Regions from separate parts of the Sorangium sp. So ce1014 genome, predicted to be linked through region 1. Evidence: riboswitches for the same ligand, from Rfam matches in the RefSeq annotation. Region 1 holds a riboswitch; each other region holds the start of a gene.
The links. A riboswitch is a leader RNA that binds a small molecule or an ion and turns the genes downstream of it on or off. The one in region 1 is predicted to bind cobalamin.
Positions count from the first base shown of each region.

Region 1 (5,646 bases):
CCTGGTCGAGGAACGCCTCGGTCCTGGGATCGTCGTAGAAGCTCCAGACGAGCACGCCGCCGGGCCGCGGGGCGTCTCCGAGCCCCTGGAGGAAGCGCTCGGCGATCGCGGTCTTGCCCGCCCCGCCCACGCCGAGGAGCGCGATCACGCGGGGGGAGGGCGGCGAGGCGCCGGCCCACGCGGCGAGCCGATCGAGGATCTCCCCGCGCCCGACGAAGTGCCGCGCCCGCTGGAGCGTGTGCGCGTGCAGCGGGCGCCACGCCGGGGCGGCTCCGTGCGCCGCCGCGGGCGCGATGGCCGGCGCCTGTGCCTCTGCTGCGCCGCTGGGCGCCTCTGCTGCGCCGGCGGGCGCCTCTGCTGCGCCGCTGGGCGCCTCTGCTGCGCCGGCGGGCGCCTCCCCCGCCCCGGCGACGAGCAGGTCGGCCTCGGCGAGGCCGAGCTCGGCGCCGAGCCGCTCGAGGATGCGCCGGCGGGACGGGCTCCGGACCGAGAAGCCGAGCCGCGGGTCGTTGACGGCGCCCGACTCGTAGCGGCGGTAGGTCCGCACATCGACGCCGATCGACGCTGCGACCTGCTCCTGCGTCAGGTCGAGCTCGAGCCGCGCCCGCAGCAGGAGCGCGTGGTTGAAATGCGCCGCGGGCTCCGCGCCGCGGCCCGCCCTGGGGACCTGTGCCATCGCTGCGAGCCCTCGATGTTCGGCGATGCCCTGCCCTCCTGTCCACCGCGCTGCCCGGTCCTGCCCGGTCCTGCCCGGTCCCGCCCTTCCGGATCCGGCCCGCCGCGACGCAGGGTTCCCGCATGAGCAGCACGATCCACGCCGAACGACCCGCCCAGCGGACCGCCCACGCGGACGACCTCCGCATCTTCACGGTGACGAACCTCCTGTCGCCCGAGGAGTGCGATGGCTTCATCGCCCTCGCCGAGGCTCGGGGCTTCGAGCAGGCGCCGATCGGGGGCACCGACGTCGTGAACCTCGAGGTGCGCAACAACGGCCGCATCCTCCTCGACGATCCGGCCCTCGCCATGAGCCTCTGGGAGCGGCTCGCGCCGTGGACCCCGCCGCGCTGGTGCCACCACCGCGCCGTCGGGCTGAACGAGCGCTTCCGCTTCTACCGGTACACCGAGGGCGAGTACTTCAACTGGCACGGCGACGGGTCGATCCTGCGCTCGGACGGCGAGCGGAGCCTGTTCACCGCGATGCTCTACCTGAACGACGGCTTCGAGGGCGGCACGACCGACTTCTGGGGCGGCCGGAGCATCACCCCGCGGCGCGGGATGGCCCTCGTGTTCGAGCACCGCCGGCTCCACCGCGGCGCCGCCGTGACGCGCGGGTGCAAGTACGTGCTCCGCTCCGACGTGATGTACCGGCGCGACTGACCCCGGCGCGGCGCCCTCACCGCGGTGACGACGCGCCGGCCAGCGCCTCGGCGAGGCGCGGCAGCACGTCGCCCGCCCGGGCCTCGATCTTCAGCGCGCCGAGCTCCTCGCCGCGCGCCGACCCGAGGTTGACCAGGGCGATCGGGATGCCCCGCTGCGCAGCGCGCAGCACGAAGCGGTAACCCGAGAAGACCGCCAGCGACGAGCCCACGACGAGGAGCGCGTCCGCCGCGTCGACGAGGGCGAACGCCGCGTCGACGATCGGCCGCGCCACGTTCTCGCCAAAGAAGACGACGCGCGGCTTGAGCGGGCCGTCGCAGCGCAGGCAGGGAGGCGCCTGGAAGCCGGCCACGTGCTCGGCAGGGAGATCGGCGTCGCCGTCGGGGGCGATGTCGGCCGCGAGGCGCAGCCAGCCGGGGTTCCGCGCGAGCAGCCGCGCCTGGAGGGCGGCGCGCGGCTCCATCGCGCCGCACGCGAGGCAGGCGACCTCGGAGAGCGTGCCGTGCAGCTCGATGACCCGGCGGCTGCCGGCGGCCAGGTGGAGGCCGTCGACGTTCTGCGTGATGAGGCCCTCGAGCAGCCCGTCCCGCTCGAGCCGCGCGAGGGCGCGATGCGCAGGGTTGGGCTCGGCGCGGGAGAAGCGCTCCCAGCCGATCACCGCGCGCGCCCAGTAGCGCTGCCGGATCTCCGCAGAATGCGAGAACTCCCGCCCCTGGATCGGGTTGCGCGCGCGGCGCCGCGTCTCGGGCCCGCGGTAATCCGGGATGCCGGACTCGGTGCTGCACCCCGCGCCCGTCAGCGCCACGAACCGCTTGCCGCGCAGGAGCGCGATGAGGTCGTCGACCGGATCCGCGAGGAGCGCTTCGCCGAGCGGCATGGGCCGGTTTGTGACCCGTTTCAGGGGGCGCCGCCAGCCGCCGGCCGGCCGCCCGCCCGCCGGCGCGACGCTCGGCCCAGGCACGGCGACCCTCCGGGCCCACCCGTCCAGGCACACGCCCCCGGAGCGACGGATACGGGCGCTGCGCAGAACAGCTGGGACCGGCAAGCAGGGAGTCGAGGCGCGCGCCGGCAATGCGTCACGCTGTCGCACCTCATCGAACGTTGCAGCGGTATCCCGGCCTTCGGGCGGCACGCGGGCGCGCCGCGATGAGCGCGACATCGTGTCGCAGCGCCCTGGCGAGCGGCGGCGCTAGGCTCATTCGCCATGATCCAGCGAGAGCACGGCAGGTCCGCGAATGACTCGGCCCGTACCGCGCACGGGGCCCGCGAGGTGAGCTCGCCATTGCGCCTCGGGTTGCTGCGCGGCGCGCGCTGGCGCCGCGCGGCGGCGCTGGCCGCCTTCGTCGCGGGCGTGGCGATGAGCGGCAGGGCCGAGCCCGCGACGCCCAGCCACGCTGAGGCCGAGCTCGTCGATACGACGCCGGCGCCCGGCGAGCGGGCGCTCGCAGGGCGCCTGCTCGCGCCTTGCTGCTGGGATCAGACGCTCGATGTCCACGAATCGGAGGTGGCGCGCGATCTTCGCCGCGAGATCCGCGCGCGCCTCCGCCGGGGCGAGGCGGCCGGCGCCGTCGAGCAAGACCTCGTCGCACGTTATGGCGACCGCCTCCGCGCGGCGCCCTCGTCAGGCACCCTCGGCAAGGTCGCGCTTGGATTGATGCTGGGCATCGCGGTGGCCTTGCTCGGGGTCTTCGCCCTGCTGCGCTCGTGGAGGCGCAACGCAGCGCAGACGGGTCCATCCAGGGACGCCACCACGGCGGCCCTTCGCGACGAGTATGACGAGTATGACGAGCGCCTCGACAACGAGCTCCGGGAGCGCGACGCGTGAGCGCATCCCCGCCGTGACGCGGCATGGCGCGGTCGTCGCCCCGATCGTCCGGGCCCAGCCCCAACATCCCGCTTGACCGGAGTCCCGCACCACAATATGTAGTGCCTCGTGTTGGTGCCTCGGGCTTCGGCCCCGGGCTCAAAAGGGAACCCGGTGCGAATCCGGGGCTGCCCCGCAGCGGTAAGCGAGAACGATCTCCACGACGAGCACTGGCCTCCGGGCTGGGAAGCGGTGGACCGTAGGAACCCGGCGAGAGCCGGAGCGCTCGCAAGTCCGAAGACCTGCCAACATCCTGCGTCGGGGAGACATCCCGCGCCGGTTTGACCTGGAAGCCTCGTGGGAGGGCGGTAGGTCCGAGCTGGCGCCGACTCTCGCGCCTGTCCCGGTTCCGACCCGTTCCCCGAGCTTTCTTTCGTAATCGTCCGCGGGGACGAAGGGTCGGTCCGATGATCATCTCGAAGGTTCAGCGCCCTCGCGCGTCGCAGCTGGCTCCTCCGCGCCTCGCGTCCTCGTACCGAGCGCTCTGGCGTCGATCCGTGCGGAGCCGACGACGAGAGACGTCGCGCTGAGCCTTTCCGGTCGAGGATCAACACAACGTATCCCCCGTGCGCGTCGTCGCGCCGGAGCGCGATCACGCGCGCTTCGTCGCCCGATGGAGACAGCTCAGCTCTCGAGCGCGACAGGGGGGCGCAGGCACGCTCCTCTCCTGTTGCAGCAGAAGTAGAAAGGAAAGAGTCCCTATGCGCATTGTCGCGTCTTCCGTCACCGCAGCGCTCCTCCTGCTCTCACCGTCGGTGTTCGCTGACGCCTTCGACGAGTACGCGGGGAACACGTCGTATACGTTCGACCTTCCCGCCATCGCCGGCGGGTGGTCCGTGGCCCTGGATGGGTTCCCCACGACAGCCCAGGAGATCGATGGCTACGAGCTGGCCGGCCGGCTCCTCGCCGCCAACGATCAGACCGTGTACCTCCAGAAGAACTATGGTTCGAGCGTCTACGTGCCCGTCGCGACGCTGAGCGACGGGCCGATGGATCCGAGCTTCCTCGCCATCTCACCGGACGGCAGCACGATCGCGCTCGGGGTCGGGTACGGGGCGCCGCTGCTCGTGTTCCCGAGCTCCATCCTCAGCATCACCTCGCCGCCGGACCTGCTCAGCCACGTGGACGTGATCGAGCTCGACGTCGACTACTACGACCTGGCCTGGTACGGGAACGAGGCGCTCGTCATCAACGGCGGCTGGAGCGACCCGGGCGGCTACACGAGCGGCGTCTATGCCCTCGATCTGACCGCGTCGCCGATCACGGAGATCCCGCTGATCACGAGCATCCCCGGCGCCTCCGCGGGGATCGCCGTGGACTCCGAGGGCAACCTCGTCACCGGGATCGGCCATCTGACCTCGCCCAACCGGACAGGAGAGCTCCGGATCTGGGCGGCGGCCGACGTCCAGGGCGTCATCAATGGCACGTGGAACGCCTACGCGTATGGCGGCAGCGAGGGCTCGCTCCTGGCGAGCAACGTGCTGAACGCGGCGGCGCTCGGCTTCGACGAGGACGACACCCTGCATGTGGGCGGCGGAGACGCGTTCGGCGTCGGCGGCGCGAGCGAGAACGGCTACGCCGCGCTCATCCGCGCCAGCGTCGTCGCGAGCGTCGTCGGGGGCAGCCAGACGCCGGTGAACGAGGCGAGCTCGTCGCAGTACCTCGAGCTCGCGCCGGACGTCTGCGAGGACGACAGCACGACCTCGCCCATCGCGTTCGTCGGCCACACGAGCGCCCTGGCGATCGTCTGGAACCCGTCGGGCGACGAGTACTCGTCCCCCGCGGGGCAGTGCTACTCGGCCGGAAGCGCCTCGGACTTCTGGGAAACCTGGGTGACGCCGAAGGTGACGCTGTACTTCCCCGACGGCGCGCCGGACTCCGACAGCGACGGCGTGCCCGACGGCGCGGACAACGCCTACCTCACCGCGAACTCGAACCAGCGCGACACCGACGGCGACGGCTTCGGGAACATCGCGGACGCGGATCTCGACAACGACGACGACGTGGACACGGACGATTACAACATCCTGATGGCGGCGTGGAACACCCAGCTGGGCAACTCCGGATACAACCAGCACGCCGACTTCAACGGGGATGGGAGCATCAACAGCACCGATTATAACATCCATTCCGCGCGCTACGGTACGTCGGCGCCGTTCTACTGATCAGCACGCGGGCCGCGCGACGCGTCGGGCGCGTTCCGACGCGTCGCGCGCCCGCCCTCGGAGGTCTCATGGTGTTTCGCATCGCGCGCGCGAGCGTGCTTCTGTCGGTTCTCACGATCATCGCCTGTTCCTCGGAGGACTCGCCGTCCGAGAGCGGGTCCGGGGGAATGGGAGGAACGGCCGCGCAGGGATCCGGCGGCGCGGCCGGTCAGGGAGGGGCCACCGGATCGGGCGGCGGGG
Region 1 covers NZ_CP150356.1:5,330,513-5,336,158, forward strand. The annotation lists gene WME75_RS20335 (helix-turn-helix domain-containing protein) at 1-676, opposite strand, end outside; gene WME75_RS20340 (2OG-Fe(II) oxygenase) at 799-1,377, shown strand; gene WME75_RS20345 (NAD-dependent protein deacetylase) at 1,394-2,254, opposite strand; gene WME75_RS20350 (cytochrome c-type biogenesis protein CcmH) at 2,582-3,202, shown strand; cobalamin riboswitch at 3,298-3,505, shown strand; gene WME75_RS20355 (hypothetical protein) at 3,943-5,406, shown strand; gene WME75_RS20360 (hypothetical protein) at 5,475-5,646, shown strand, end outside.

Region 2 (5,646 bases), 4.9 Mb from region 1:
TGTCGTCGACGAGCCGCGCCACAAGCCGGTCGCCGAGCAGGTGCTCCTCCACGAGGTCCTCGGCGTCCTCCTCGCGGACGCCGCGGTACCACACCCCGTCGGGGTAGACGGCGACCGTCGGCCCCTCGCCGCAGCGACCCATGCACGACGTCCTCGTCACGCGGATCTGCTGCTGCTGGCCGGCCTGCTTCAGGCGGCGGCGCAGCGACTCGAGCAGCGCCAGGCTGCCGCGGTCCACGCAGTCGGCATTGCCGCAGACGAGCACGTGCTTGCGCAGCGGGCGGTGGGCGTGCAGGTGGTTCGACGCCTGCGTGTGCGTCAGCGTGTGGCGCACGCTGTAGAGCATCGCCTTGAGCCCACCGACCTCCTGGGCGAGCCCCGGCATGGCGGTGCGGTACATGCACGTGTCGCAGGGGAGGGGCGACTCGCCGGCGAGCGCCTGGCGCGCGCGCTCGTCGACGAGCCCGAAGAGCGCGCTCGACAGGCCGAGGTGGGGCGCGAGCGACGCGCGGATCCACGGGTACGTCGAGGCGAAGCGATCGACCTGCTCGGCGAGCTTCGTCATGAGCCGGCCGGCGAAGAGGAAGTAGGGGAGGACGACGACGCGCTCGGGCCGCTGGCGCGCGACGCGATCGAGCGTCTCCTCGACCGAGGGCCGCGTGATGCCGATGAAGGTCGGCTCGACGAGCTGGAGCCCGCGGCCCTCGCCGATGAGGCGCGCCATCTTGCAGAAATCGCCGTTCGCGTCCGGGTCGCTGGCCCCGCGCCCGACCACGACGAGCGCCGTCCGGGCCCGCGCCGCCGGGTCGTCCGGCAGCACGGACGCGGCGCGCTCGAACGCGACCTCCGCGAGCGCCGGGTGCACGCCGAGGTGCCGCGCCGCCGAGAAGCGCACGCCGGGGTGCGCGGCCCGCGCCTGCTCGAGCGCCAGCGGGATGTCGTTCTTCACGTGACCCGCCGCGAACAGGAAGAGCGGCACGACCGCCACCCGGGACACCCGCGCCGCGAGCGCCGCGAGCGCGTCGGCGAGGTAGGGCGTCGCGAGCTCGATGTAGCCGTGCTGCACGACGATCCCGGAGCGCGAGGCGCGGTAGTCGGCCACGAGCGCCTCGAACTCGGCGTTCGACGCGGCGTCGCGGCTGCCGTGGCCGATCAGCAGGAGCCCATCGTCATGCATGCGAGCGCCTCCTCCAGGGTGAGCGGAAGGCCTGCGTGGCCCCGCGGGGGGGACGGGCTCATCCGGGTCCAGAGCTCCGCGACCCAGGGCCGCCTGAGCCGCGCCCGCGCGAGGAGCTCCCCGCGCGCGAACACCTCCCGCGGCGGCCCGTCCGCGAGGACCTGCCCGTCGCCGAGCAGGATCGCGCGCGTCGCGAAGAGCGGCACGAGATCGACCGCGTGCGTCGCGGCGACGAGCGTGGTCCCCTGCTGCTCGGAGAGGGCGCGCAGCGTCCGGCAGAGGGAGAGCTCGCCCTCCGGGTCGAGGCCCGCGGTCGGCTCGTCGAGCAAGAGCACGCGCGGCCGCATCGCCAGCATCCCGGCGATGCACGCGCGCTTGCGCTCGCCGAAGCTCAGCGCCTCGATCGCGCGGCCCTCGAGGTGCGCGATCTGCACGGCGGAGAGCGCCGCCTCGGCGCGGCGCCGCGCCTCGGGCGCGGGCAGGCCGAGGTTCCTCGGGCCGAACAGGACGTCGTCGAGGAGCGTCGCGCCGAGCAGCTGGTCGTCCGGGTCCTGGAGCACGAGCGCGGCGCCCGCGGCCACGGCGTCCGAGGGCGAGCCCACGCGGCGGCCCGAGATCTCGACGCTGCCGCCGGGCACGGGGAGGAGCCCGACGAGCGTCCGGAGCAGCGCGGTCTTGCCGGCGCCGTTGCCGCCGAGCACCGCCACGGACTCGCCCTCGGCGATGTCGAGGCGCACGTCGCGCAGCGCGGGCTCGGCGCCGCGATAGCCGATGCGGGGGGCGCGCAGGGCGATGGCGCTCATCCCGCCTCGCCGGCGGCGACGCTGAGCCCGAGCGCCGCGAGGGCGGCGGCGGCGAACGCGAGGTTCGCGGCGGGCGCGCTCGCCCGGCGGTCGGCGACGGGGAGCTTTCCCTTGTAGCCGCGGAGCTGCATCGCGAGGGCGGCGTGCTCGGAGCGCTCCAGGGTCCGGAGCGCCACGACGCCCGCGATGGCGCCGGCCGAGCGCGCGGCGGCGCGCGGGTGCGCGAACCCGCCGCGGAGCGCGGCGGCGCTCCACGCGCCGTCGGCCGCGCGCTGGAGCACGCCGGCGAAGCGCCGCGCGAGCGCGAGCAGCTCGACGAGGGCCGCGGGCGCGCCGAGCCCGGCGAGCGCCGCCTCGATCTCGGCGGGGGCGGCGGCGCTGGCGAGCCATCGGAGCACCGCGGCCGCCGCGAGGACGCGCGCGGCGATGGCCGCGGCGCGGCCGGCGCCCTCGCGCGTGAGGGCGTCGAGCGGGAACGGCGCGCCCGCGAGGAGCGGCTCCCCCGGGGTGAGCGCGAGCGCGAGCGCGGCCGCGAGCCCCCCGACCCACGCGGCGGGCGCGAACGCGCGGAGGACGGCGCCCGCCGTCACACCCTGGAGGCGGAGGGCCGCGCACGCGACGACGAGCAGCGCGGCCGGCGTCCAGGGCGAGCGCGCGCCCGCGGCGACGCAGCACGCGGCCACGGCGGCCCCGAGGCGGAGCCGGGGATCCACGTCGCGGAGCCGCGCGGGGAGATCAGTCGGCACGGAGGCCTTCGACGCCGGGCTTGCCGCCGGGCTCGCCGGCGGGCTGACCGGCGCGCTCGACGAAGAGCACGCGCGAGAAGTAGCCCAGGGCGAAGCCGGAGAGGAGCCCCGCCCAGAGGAACGCGAAGAGCAGGAGATCGCCCTCGAAGCCCGCGAACAGCGGCCCCGTGTCGTGGCGCCCCGCGTCCTCGGCGACGCGGCGGATCACGGCCTCGTCGACCCCGTCCCAGGAGGCGTTGCCGCACGCGACGAGCCAGAGCGCGGCGGCAGCCGGGAGCGCGGCGGTGAGCCGGAGCGCGGCGGCGAGCCTTGGCGCGGCGGCGCGCGCGCGCCGTGCGAACGCGGGCAGCGCGCGCTGCGCGACCCGCCGCGTCACGACGCCCCCGCGGCGAGCGGGACGACCCGGAGCCGCTCCAGGATGTCGGGCCGCCGGGCGCGCAGGAAGACGAGGGCCCCCGCGGTCATGGCGCCCTCGAGGAGGCCGAGCGGCAGCTGGGTGGGGACGAAGGCGAGGGCGACGCCGGTGAACATGGACGTCACCGACCCTTCGCCAGCGAGCCCGAGCGCGAGCTCGAGCGCCGTGGTCGCGTACGTGGCCCAGTCCGAGGTCACGCCGGCGAGGAACCCCGCGACCCAGAGGCTCGCGCCGCAGCGCTGCGCGAGCCGGAAGGCGAGGTACCCGGTGAACGCGCCCGCGATGCCCATCGACGCCACGTCGGCGCCGAGCGTGGTGAGCCCGCCGTGCGCGAGGAAGAGGGCCTGGATGAGGAGCGCCACCACGGTGACGAGGACGGCCATCCAGGGGCCGATGAGCACCGCGGCGAGCCCGGTGCCGCACGGGTGGGAGCAGGTCCCGGCGGTCGGCACCGGCACGGGCATGCACGAGATCGCGAAGACGGCGGCGGCGACGAGGCCGACGAACGGCTTGTAGAAGACGTCCTGCTGGGTGCGCTGCCGGAGCAGGTGGAGGGCGATCGCGACGAAGGGCAGGGCGATCGCGTTCCAGACCGCGCACCAGCCGAGCGGCAGGACGCCTTCCGCGAGGTGCATGGCGGCCGCGGGCCGGGCCGCGAGGAGCGTCACCAGGAACACGCAGGCGATGGACACGGCACGGCCGTGGGGACCGAATTCGGCGCTCCGGGTGAGGTCCGCACCCGAACGCCACGAAGACGTGCGCAAGCTGCACCTCGTGGGGGGCTCGGGTAGGTCTCCCGGCTCATGGGTTCAGGGAGCTGTTCGAGCTCCCAGCGCTGCGTCCACCTTCCCAGGCCCGTTCATGAGGCCCAGTGGTCTTCGGAGGCAGCTCCCCACTCACGGTGGCGGTACCGCGCCGGTTTTGCACCGGCTTCCCTGTTATGCCCTGAGGGCACCCGAGGCGTAGATTGTCAGATGGATCTCGGTAGTCCCGTTTCGCGCCCGGCGTCAAGGACGTCGCGCCGCGATCGCGGGGAGGCGCTCGTCTCGCGGCGCGGCGAGCGGACGGTCCCGGCGCTGCCGCGGTGTGCCGTGCGCTGATGGCGCCGCCCTGTCGAGCCGACCGGCAGCGCCACACGGGATCGCGCCCTGTGCAATGGTGGAATCGGAGGCGCGGACGAGAAGGAGAAGGAGAAATTGACCGAGACGCACGAGGCAAAGCTTTCTCGAAAATGCTGCAAGCCTTGTGCTTCTGTAGTTAAAGTCTCTTTACTTGTTCACCTCAGGGTCGCTGCTGGCTCCGGCGTCCTCTCGGGGCGGCGCCGCCCCGTGCGCGCGGCGCGGGTGCTGGGCCCTCTCGGAGCGTGCGCGCCTGGTGCGCGCAGCGCCCGCTCCGGTGGTTTTCTCGCGGCAGTGTGCCTTGTTCGTCCTGGCTCTTTACTTGTGAGCAGGTGTTCCGTGCCTGGCTCCCTTTGTCGCGGCGCCTGCCGTGAGAGGGGGCGGCGGGCTCTCGTGTTCTCCTTTCCGAGAACGCGAAAATGGACTCCACCGGAGGCTGTCTCCCGTGCACGGGTATGCCCGGCTCGAACGCGCATTCGCGGGAATGGGCGGCGTCTGCGCTGTGCGGTCGTCTGGCTGTCCTCGTGCCGGGCGCAATTCGCTCACCCGCGTGCATGCCTTGCACTTTGTTATCGACAACCTGCCCTCGGGTGCCACACTCTGATCACCGCATGCGCACCGGCGCGGTTTCCCCCCCCGGCCCGGAGCGCGTGCGGGTTTTCTTGAGCACCGCGGCGGACGTTCACCACGTCGCCGCGGTCCCCCTGCCGCGGTCATGTCTGGCCCCCCTCCAGCATGATGCGCGGTATTTTTTTGCCATCTGGCGGGCGGCTCGGAAACTCACTTTCCAATGAATGCGGCCTGGGATTTCGCCAGGAAAGCCTTCATTCCGAGCTGCTGGTCGTCGCTGCCGAAGAGCGCGGCGAAGGCCTGGGCTTCCAGCTCGTTGGCGGCGGCGAGGTCGAGGCTTTCGCCGCGCAGGAGGACGCGCTTGGCGGCGGCGACGGCGAGCGGCCCGCGCGAGGCGATCTTGAGGGCGGTGTCGCGGGCGCGCGCGAGGAGCTCGGTCGCCGGGAAGACGGCGTTGACGAGCCCGATCGAGAGCGCCTGCTCGGCGGTGATCATGTCGCCTGAGTAGATGAGCTCGCGTGCGCGTCCGGGCCCGACCCGTCGCAGCAGCCGCTGGGTGCCGCCGAACCCTGGGATGACGCCCAGGTTCACCTCGGGCTGGCCGAGCTTGGCGCCTTCCGCGGCGTAGATGAAGTCGCAGGCGAGGGCGAGCTCGCAGCCGCCGCCCAGCGCGAAGCCGTTGACCGCGGCGATCACGGGGAACGGGGCGGTCTCGATGAGGTCGCCGAGGCGGTGGCCTGCGTCGGCGAACCGCTTCGCGGCGATGCTGTTCATGGCGGCCATCTCCGCGATATCGGCGCCGGCGACGAACGCCTTG
Region 2 covers NZ_CP150356.1:401,006-406,651, forward strand. The annotation lists gene WME75_RS01595 (CbiX/SirB N-terminal domain-containing protein) at 1-1,177, opposite strand, end outside; gene WME75_RS01600 (energy-coupling factor ABC transporter ATP-binding protein) at 1,153-1,980, opposite strand; gene WME75_RS01605 (CbiQ family ECF transporter T component) at 1,977-2,726, opposite strand; gene WME75_RS01610 (hypothetical protein) at 2,716-3,102, opposite strand; gene WME75_RS01615 (energy-coupling factor ABC transporter permease) at 3,099-3,833, opposite strand; cobalamin riboswitch at 3,911-4,115, opposite strand; gene WME75_RS01620 (enoyl-CoA hydratase/isomerase family protein) at 5,040-5,646, opposite strand, start outside.
Region 2: it holds a riboswitch for cobalamin, as region 1 does, so the genes downstream of both, WME75_RS01615 (energy-coupling factor ABC transporter permease) here and WME75_RS20355 (hypothetical protein) in region 1, are expected to answer to the same signal.

Region 3 (5,646 bases), 3.8 Mb from region 1:
TTTCCCGACTCGTCCAGGCGTGTGTTCTCGGTCGCGACCTGCGGCTTTCGCATGGCCTCGGCGTCTAGCCGGATCCGCGTGACGTTCCGGAGCGCTGTGGCCGTGGCGAGGTCGAAGAGCTGGCGCGCGAACACCATGGCGCTCGCGGTCTCGCTGGGCCTCGGGGCGCTCTCGCTCGAGGCCACGCGCTCCCCCGGCTCGGTCTCCACCTTCAGTCCCTCGGGCGTCCGCTCGACCCAGACCACCGGGGCGCCTCTGACGAAGAGCTCGATGGTCTCGCTGCGAAATGCCCAGGATCCGTCGCCCTTCGCGCGGATCGTGAACCGGTGACGCAGGTAGTCTGTCTCCAGAGCCGCGCGCGACGTTGCGGCGCGGACGTCGACGTGGACTTCGGTTCGGTCCTCCTCGTCCGCCGGCTGCCAGCGCCTGATGCCGGCGAGTCCGCCGCGCCGCTCGACCGCGGTCGCGGCGTCCGTCGCGACGTCGCGCGCGAACACGATGGCGTCCGCGAAGTTGGACTTGCCGCTGCCGTTCGGGCCGACGAGCACCGTGAAGGGGGCCAGCTCGACGCTGGCCTCCGCGATGCTCCGATAGTTCCTGAGCTCGACGCGCCGCCACATCTGCGCCGGGGCTTCGTCGCCCGGCGGCGCGTCATCGTCGACGTACCGGCGAACCGCCAGGCTGAACCCGTTCGTCGCGATCTCTTTGAGTTGGACGAGGCGCGCAACCCCGGGAACGTCGCTGGCCGACCGGAAGGTCTTCGTGATCTTCACCACGTCCTCGGGCCCGAGCCGGTTCCTCGTGCGCTCCTCCTGGAACCTTCGCGAGGTGTCGATGAAGAGCACCTTTCCCTTCCTCGACGCCGGCTTGTCGCGGCGCAGTACGAGGAGCGCAGCGGGGCCACTCGTCGCCGGGAACAGGTTGGCAGGGAGCCCAACCACCGCGTCGAACAGGTCGTCCTTCAGCATTCGCTTGCGGATTTCCCCCTCGGCTCCTCCGCGAAACAGGACGCCGCCGGGCGCCAGCATCGCCATCACCCCCGAGCGGTGGAGGCTGGCGTGCATGTGCTGCAAGAACGCGAATTCACTCTGGTTCCTGGGGGGCACGCCGTACCGAAAGCGCGCATGGGGTTCGCGCTCCGCCGTATCATGCAGCCCCCACGTCAGGCCGACCGGCGGAACGCAGAGGACGCGGTCGTGCTGCACGAGATGCCCGCCCACGGTACTGCGCGGATCGCGAAGCGTGTCGCCCCTGTCGATCTGTGCGTCCGGCAGACCAGCCAGGAGCATGTTGATCCTGGCGAGCGTCCAGGCTTCGACGCTCCTCTCCTGACCACGGAGCGAGAGGCTTCGCCCGCTCCCGCCGCGGCGCTCGACGTACGTCGCGCACGCGACCAGCAAGGTGCCGTAGCCGCACGCCGGATCGTAGATACGCATCCCCTCGGAGGGGTCGAGCAGCTCGGCCATCAGCTCCGCGATCGCGATCGTGGGGTGGGGCTCACCGGCGCGCTTCGCGTCCCGGAGGTCCATCTCCTCGAGGAACATCTGGAAGGCGCGCCCCAGCGTGTCGGGCGTGGCCAGATCCCCGTCTCGAAGCGACATCCCCGAGAGGAGCTGGACGAGCCGGTGGAGGAGGCGAAGGCGCTCCGCGCGTTCCCCGAAGCGTCGCTCGTCCGTGAAATCCGCCCAGGAGAGCACGCCGCGGAGGGCCGGATTGCTCTCCTCGAGCGCCACACAGGCCCGGTTGAGTGCCAGGTCGATTGATGGAACGCTCGCACCCACCGTCGCCCAGCGCGCCTGGGCAGGCACGGAGATGTTGAACGTGGAAGGCTCCGCGTCGTTCAGACGCTTCAGGAGGAGCAGGACGGCGATCGTCATCCGATGCTGCCCGCTCGGACCGAGCGTGTGCCGAAGGAGTTTGGCTGCCTCGAGCAGGCAGCCCACGATCAGCTCCTTCGTCAGCCGACCTTCTTGCGCTTCGCTTTCCGCGCCGGGTCGGGCCGAAGGAGCTTCGTCGGTGCCCTCGACGTCTCGGGCGTCGATCTGCGACGAGGCCTCCCCGAGCAGACGGGCGACGAGGGTGGCCTTGTCTCGCGCACGTGCGTCGAGGTCGAGCGTGCGACACAGGCCTTTCAGCTGGCCGAGAGGCAGCGCGCGCAGCAGTCCCTCCGCACGCAGCCCCGGCGCCGAGAGCATCGCGTCGACGATCGCCGCCTTCTTCCGCCGGTCGGGCAGGTCGACCTCGAAGCGGTCGGCCAGGGCCGTGAGATCAGCCCGGGGGAGCAGCAGCAAGACGTCGCGGGGCGTCGGCATGGCTGCGCGAACGATACACGCGCGCACCGCGGGTCGCGAGCCTGCCTCCCTCCGCCGCCGCTGCCGCCGCGAACGTCATTCCCTCGCCCCCGCGCACGCCAGGGTCGCGCGCTCGGCCACGCGGGCCTGAGCGCAGCACCCCCTCACTCCCAGTGCAGCGTCGCCCGCCCGATCGCCGTGAAGGGCCACCCCGGCGAGTAGTGGATCCCCGTGACCGCGGCCGGCTCGTACGGCAGCCGCGAGTCGCTCGCGAACTGGACCTCGCGCCACGTCGTGTCGAGGAGGTTCTGGACGTCCACGGCCACCTCGACGTTCCTCCACCGGAGCCCCGCGTTCGCGTCGACGACCGTGAACCCCTCGGCGGTGAGCGACTCGTCCTCGGTCGCGGGCCGCGCGCCGATCGCCTTGACCCGCAGCGCGGCGAACGGCGTGAACGCGCCGAACGTCGGGCGGACGCCGACCCCCGCGGTCAGCGTCCGCGTCGGCGCGAGGGCGACCGCGCTCGCGTTGCCGGCGTTCACGCGGAAGCGCGCGCGGGTGAAGGTCGCGTCCACGTCGGCGAAGAGCCAGCTCCCGAGCCGGTAACGCGCGCCGATCTCGACCCCGTAGCGCCGCGTCTGCCCCGACGCCTCGGTCACGCCGGCGTCGCCGCTCCAGACCAGCTCGGAGTCGAGATCGAGCAGGAACCCGGCCGCGCTCAGCGAGAGCCCGCGCACGGGCGCGACCCGCGCGCCGACCTCGTAGCCCGTCGCCGGGGTGATCAGCGTCGCCGCCCCCTGGGCCAGCACCACGCCCCGGGCGTCGTTCGAGTGGAAGCCGCGCCCGTAGTGGGCGAAGAGATCGACCCCGTCGATCGGCGAGACGATCGCCGTGAGCTTCGGCAGGAGCTGCATCTGCCCCTGGGCGCCGCTCGACCTGTTCCCGGTCGCCCGGAGGTCCTCGCGCAGGTCGTCCACGTTGACGTCGATCCACTGCCCGCGCGCGCCGAGCACGAGGCGGAGCCAGCGCCGGAGCCGGGCGTCCTGCTCGACGTAGACGCCGATCTGGCCCTCGTCGATGTGGGTCCGGTCCCTCTCCTCGAGCCGCTCGCGCGCCTGGTCGTGGTGGAGCGACTTGTCGATCCCGTCCGCGCGGAGCTGCGCGCCGAGCGAGGTCGTGAACCTCGCCCCCCCGAGCTCGAGCTGCTTGCGGAACCGGATTTCTGCGCCCGCGACGGTGCGGTCGTCGTTCTGCTCGATCTGATCGCCGTGGACGGGGTCCTCGCTGAAGAACGTGAAGTTCGAGTACAGCGTGAAGCGATAGCCGAGGAGGTAGGCCATCGCGCTCAGGTCGGCGTCCCGCCACGCGGTCGAGAGGGCGACGGACCCCATGTGCCGCGCGGTCGACCCGCCCTCGGTCGGATCGACCGCGCCGAAATGGTCGATGCACGGCTGTCCGAAGGCGGAGGGCGGCGGGTTCAGGCCGCCCTGCTCGCCCTCGCCGCACACGGCGCGCGCCGGGATCTGGCCGGAGCCGGACCAGGTCGATCCGTAGGACATCCAGGTCATCTGGACCTTCCCGGCGCCGCCGAGGTCGTGCGTCGCCCTCAGGAACACGTTGAAGCGCTCGAGCCGCTCCGGATTGAGGAACGGCCCGTCGTTCCGGTAGACCTCCGCCGCGGCCACCGCGCGCCAATCGTCGCCGAGATCCGGCGAGGCGATCACGAGGCCGCGCAGGATGCCGTACTGCCCCACGCTGAGCTGCGCGGTGCTCTCGTCGAGCTTCTCGGCGAAGCGGAGGTTGACGGCGCCCGCCGTGCCGAAATCGCCGATGCTCGCGTAATAAGGCCCCTTGTAGCCGTCGAGCCCTGTCACGAGCTCCGGGATCATGAAGTAGAGGTCGGTGAAGCCGTGCCCGTGGCCGTGGCTGACCAGGTTGACGGGCACCCCGTCGACGAAGAAGGCGACGTCGGTCCCGTGGTCCGCGTCGAAGCCGCGCAGAAAATACTGGTTCGCCTTGCCGCCGCCGGCGTGCTGCACGGCGAAGAGCCCGGGGACCGCCTCGAGGAGGTCGCCCGGCCGGAGCCTCGGCCGGAGCTCGAGCTCGCGGTACCCGACCGAGACGCGCGAGGCGGCCTCGCTGCCCGGCTTCTCCGCCTGCACCGTGACCTCGAGCGCGCCCCCGTCCGCGGGCGCCTCCGGCGGCTCGACCTCGGCGCGCGCCGGCCGCGCGGTGGCCAGCAAGAGGGCCAGTGCGGCCATCCGACCGAGCGGATGGCGGTGTTCGTGACCGATCGTGACCGTCTCGCGGAGCATTCGTGTCCTCCTTCGCTGCCATCGCGCGGAGCGGCGGCGGGCCGCTCGTGTCGAGCTCCGCGAGGAGGAAAAGGCGAATCCGGCGCGATGCGCTGGACCGACCCTCGCCCCCACGGGCGACCAGGAGGCATCGCGGGGGGCGGTTCGGGATCCGGGACGTGCGCAGAGATGCACCGGCTCGGACCTAACCGCCTCCCTCGAGGCTCCCAGGTCGAACCGGCATCGGATGTCTCCCCGTCGCCGGGCGCTGGCAGGTCTTCGGGCTCGCGAGCGCTCCGGCCGGGCCGGGTTCCTACTGTCCACCGCTTCCCAGCCCTCGCGGGCCAGTGCTTCGTGGGAGGTCGTTCTCGCTTACCGCTGCGGGGCAGCCCCGGAATTTCACCGGGTTCCCTATTCAGCCTGGGCAGGCGCCCAGGCACCAGCGCGGGCGCACCCTACGGTGGCGCCCCTCCGGCTGTCAATCGCTCCCGCTCACCTCGCCCGCTCGGCTCGCAGCGCTCGCGTCGCGGGCGGGCCGAACGTTCGAGCTCTAGCGAGGATGGGCTCGCTCCTCCGTGGAACGCGTGCTAAACGGCCGCCGCTGTATATATGCCGCGTAATGACCTCCGCAATATCGCCATCGTCGCCCACGTCGACCACGGGAAGACGACCCTCGTCGATCACATGCTCCGCCAGTCGGGCGCCTTCCGGGAAAACGAGGTCGTGGCCGAGCGGGTCATGGACTCGAACGACCTCGAGCGGGAGCGCGGCATCACGATCCTCGCGAAGAACACGAGCATCCGGTACCGCGGGGTCAAGATCAACATCGTCGACACGCCCGGCCACTCCGACTTCGGCGGCGAGGTCGAGCGCACGCTGATGATGGCCGACGGGGCGCTGCTCCTCGTCGACGCCGCCGAGGGCCCGCTGCCGCAGACGCGGTTCGTGCTCTCGAAGTGCCTCCAGCGCGGCTTCCCGATCATCGTCGTCATCAACAAGATCGACCGGAGCGACGCGCGCGCCCACGAGGTGCTCTCCGAGGTGTTCGACCTCTTCTGCGA
Region 3 covers NZ_CP150356.1:1,495,959-1,501,604, reverse strand. The annotation lists gene WME75_RS05660 (N-6 DNA methylase) at 1-2,312, opposite strand, end outside; gene WME75_RS05655 (TonB-dependent receptor) at 2,456-4,606, opposite strand; cobalamin riboswitch at 4,851-5,031, opposite strand; gene typA (translational GTPase TypA) at 5,195-5,646, shown strand, end outside.
Region 3: it holds a riboswitch for cobalamin, as region 1 does, so the genes downstream of both, WME75_RS05655 (TonB-dependent receptor) here and WME75_RS20355 (hypothetical protein) in region 1, are expected to answer to the same signal.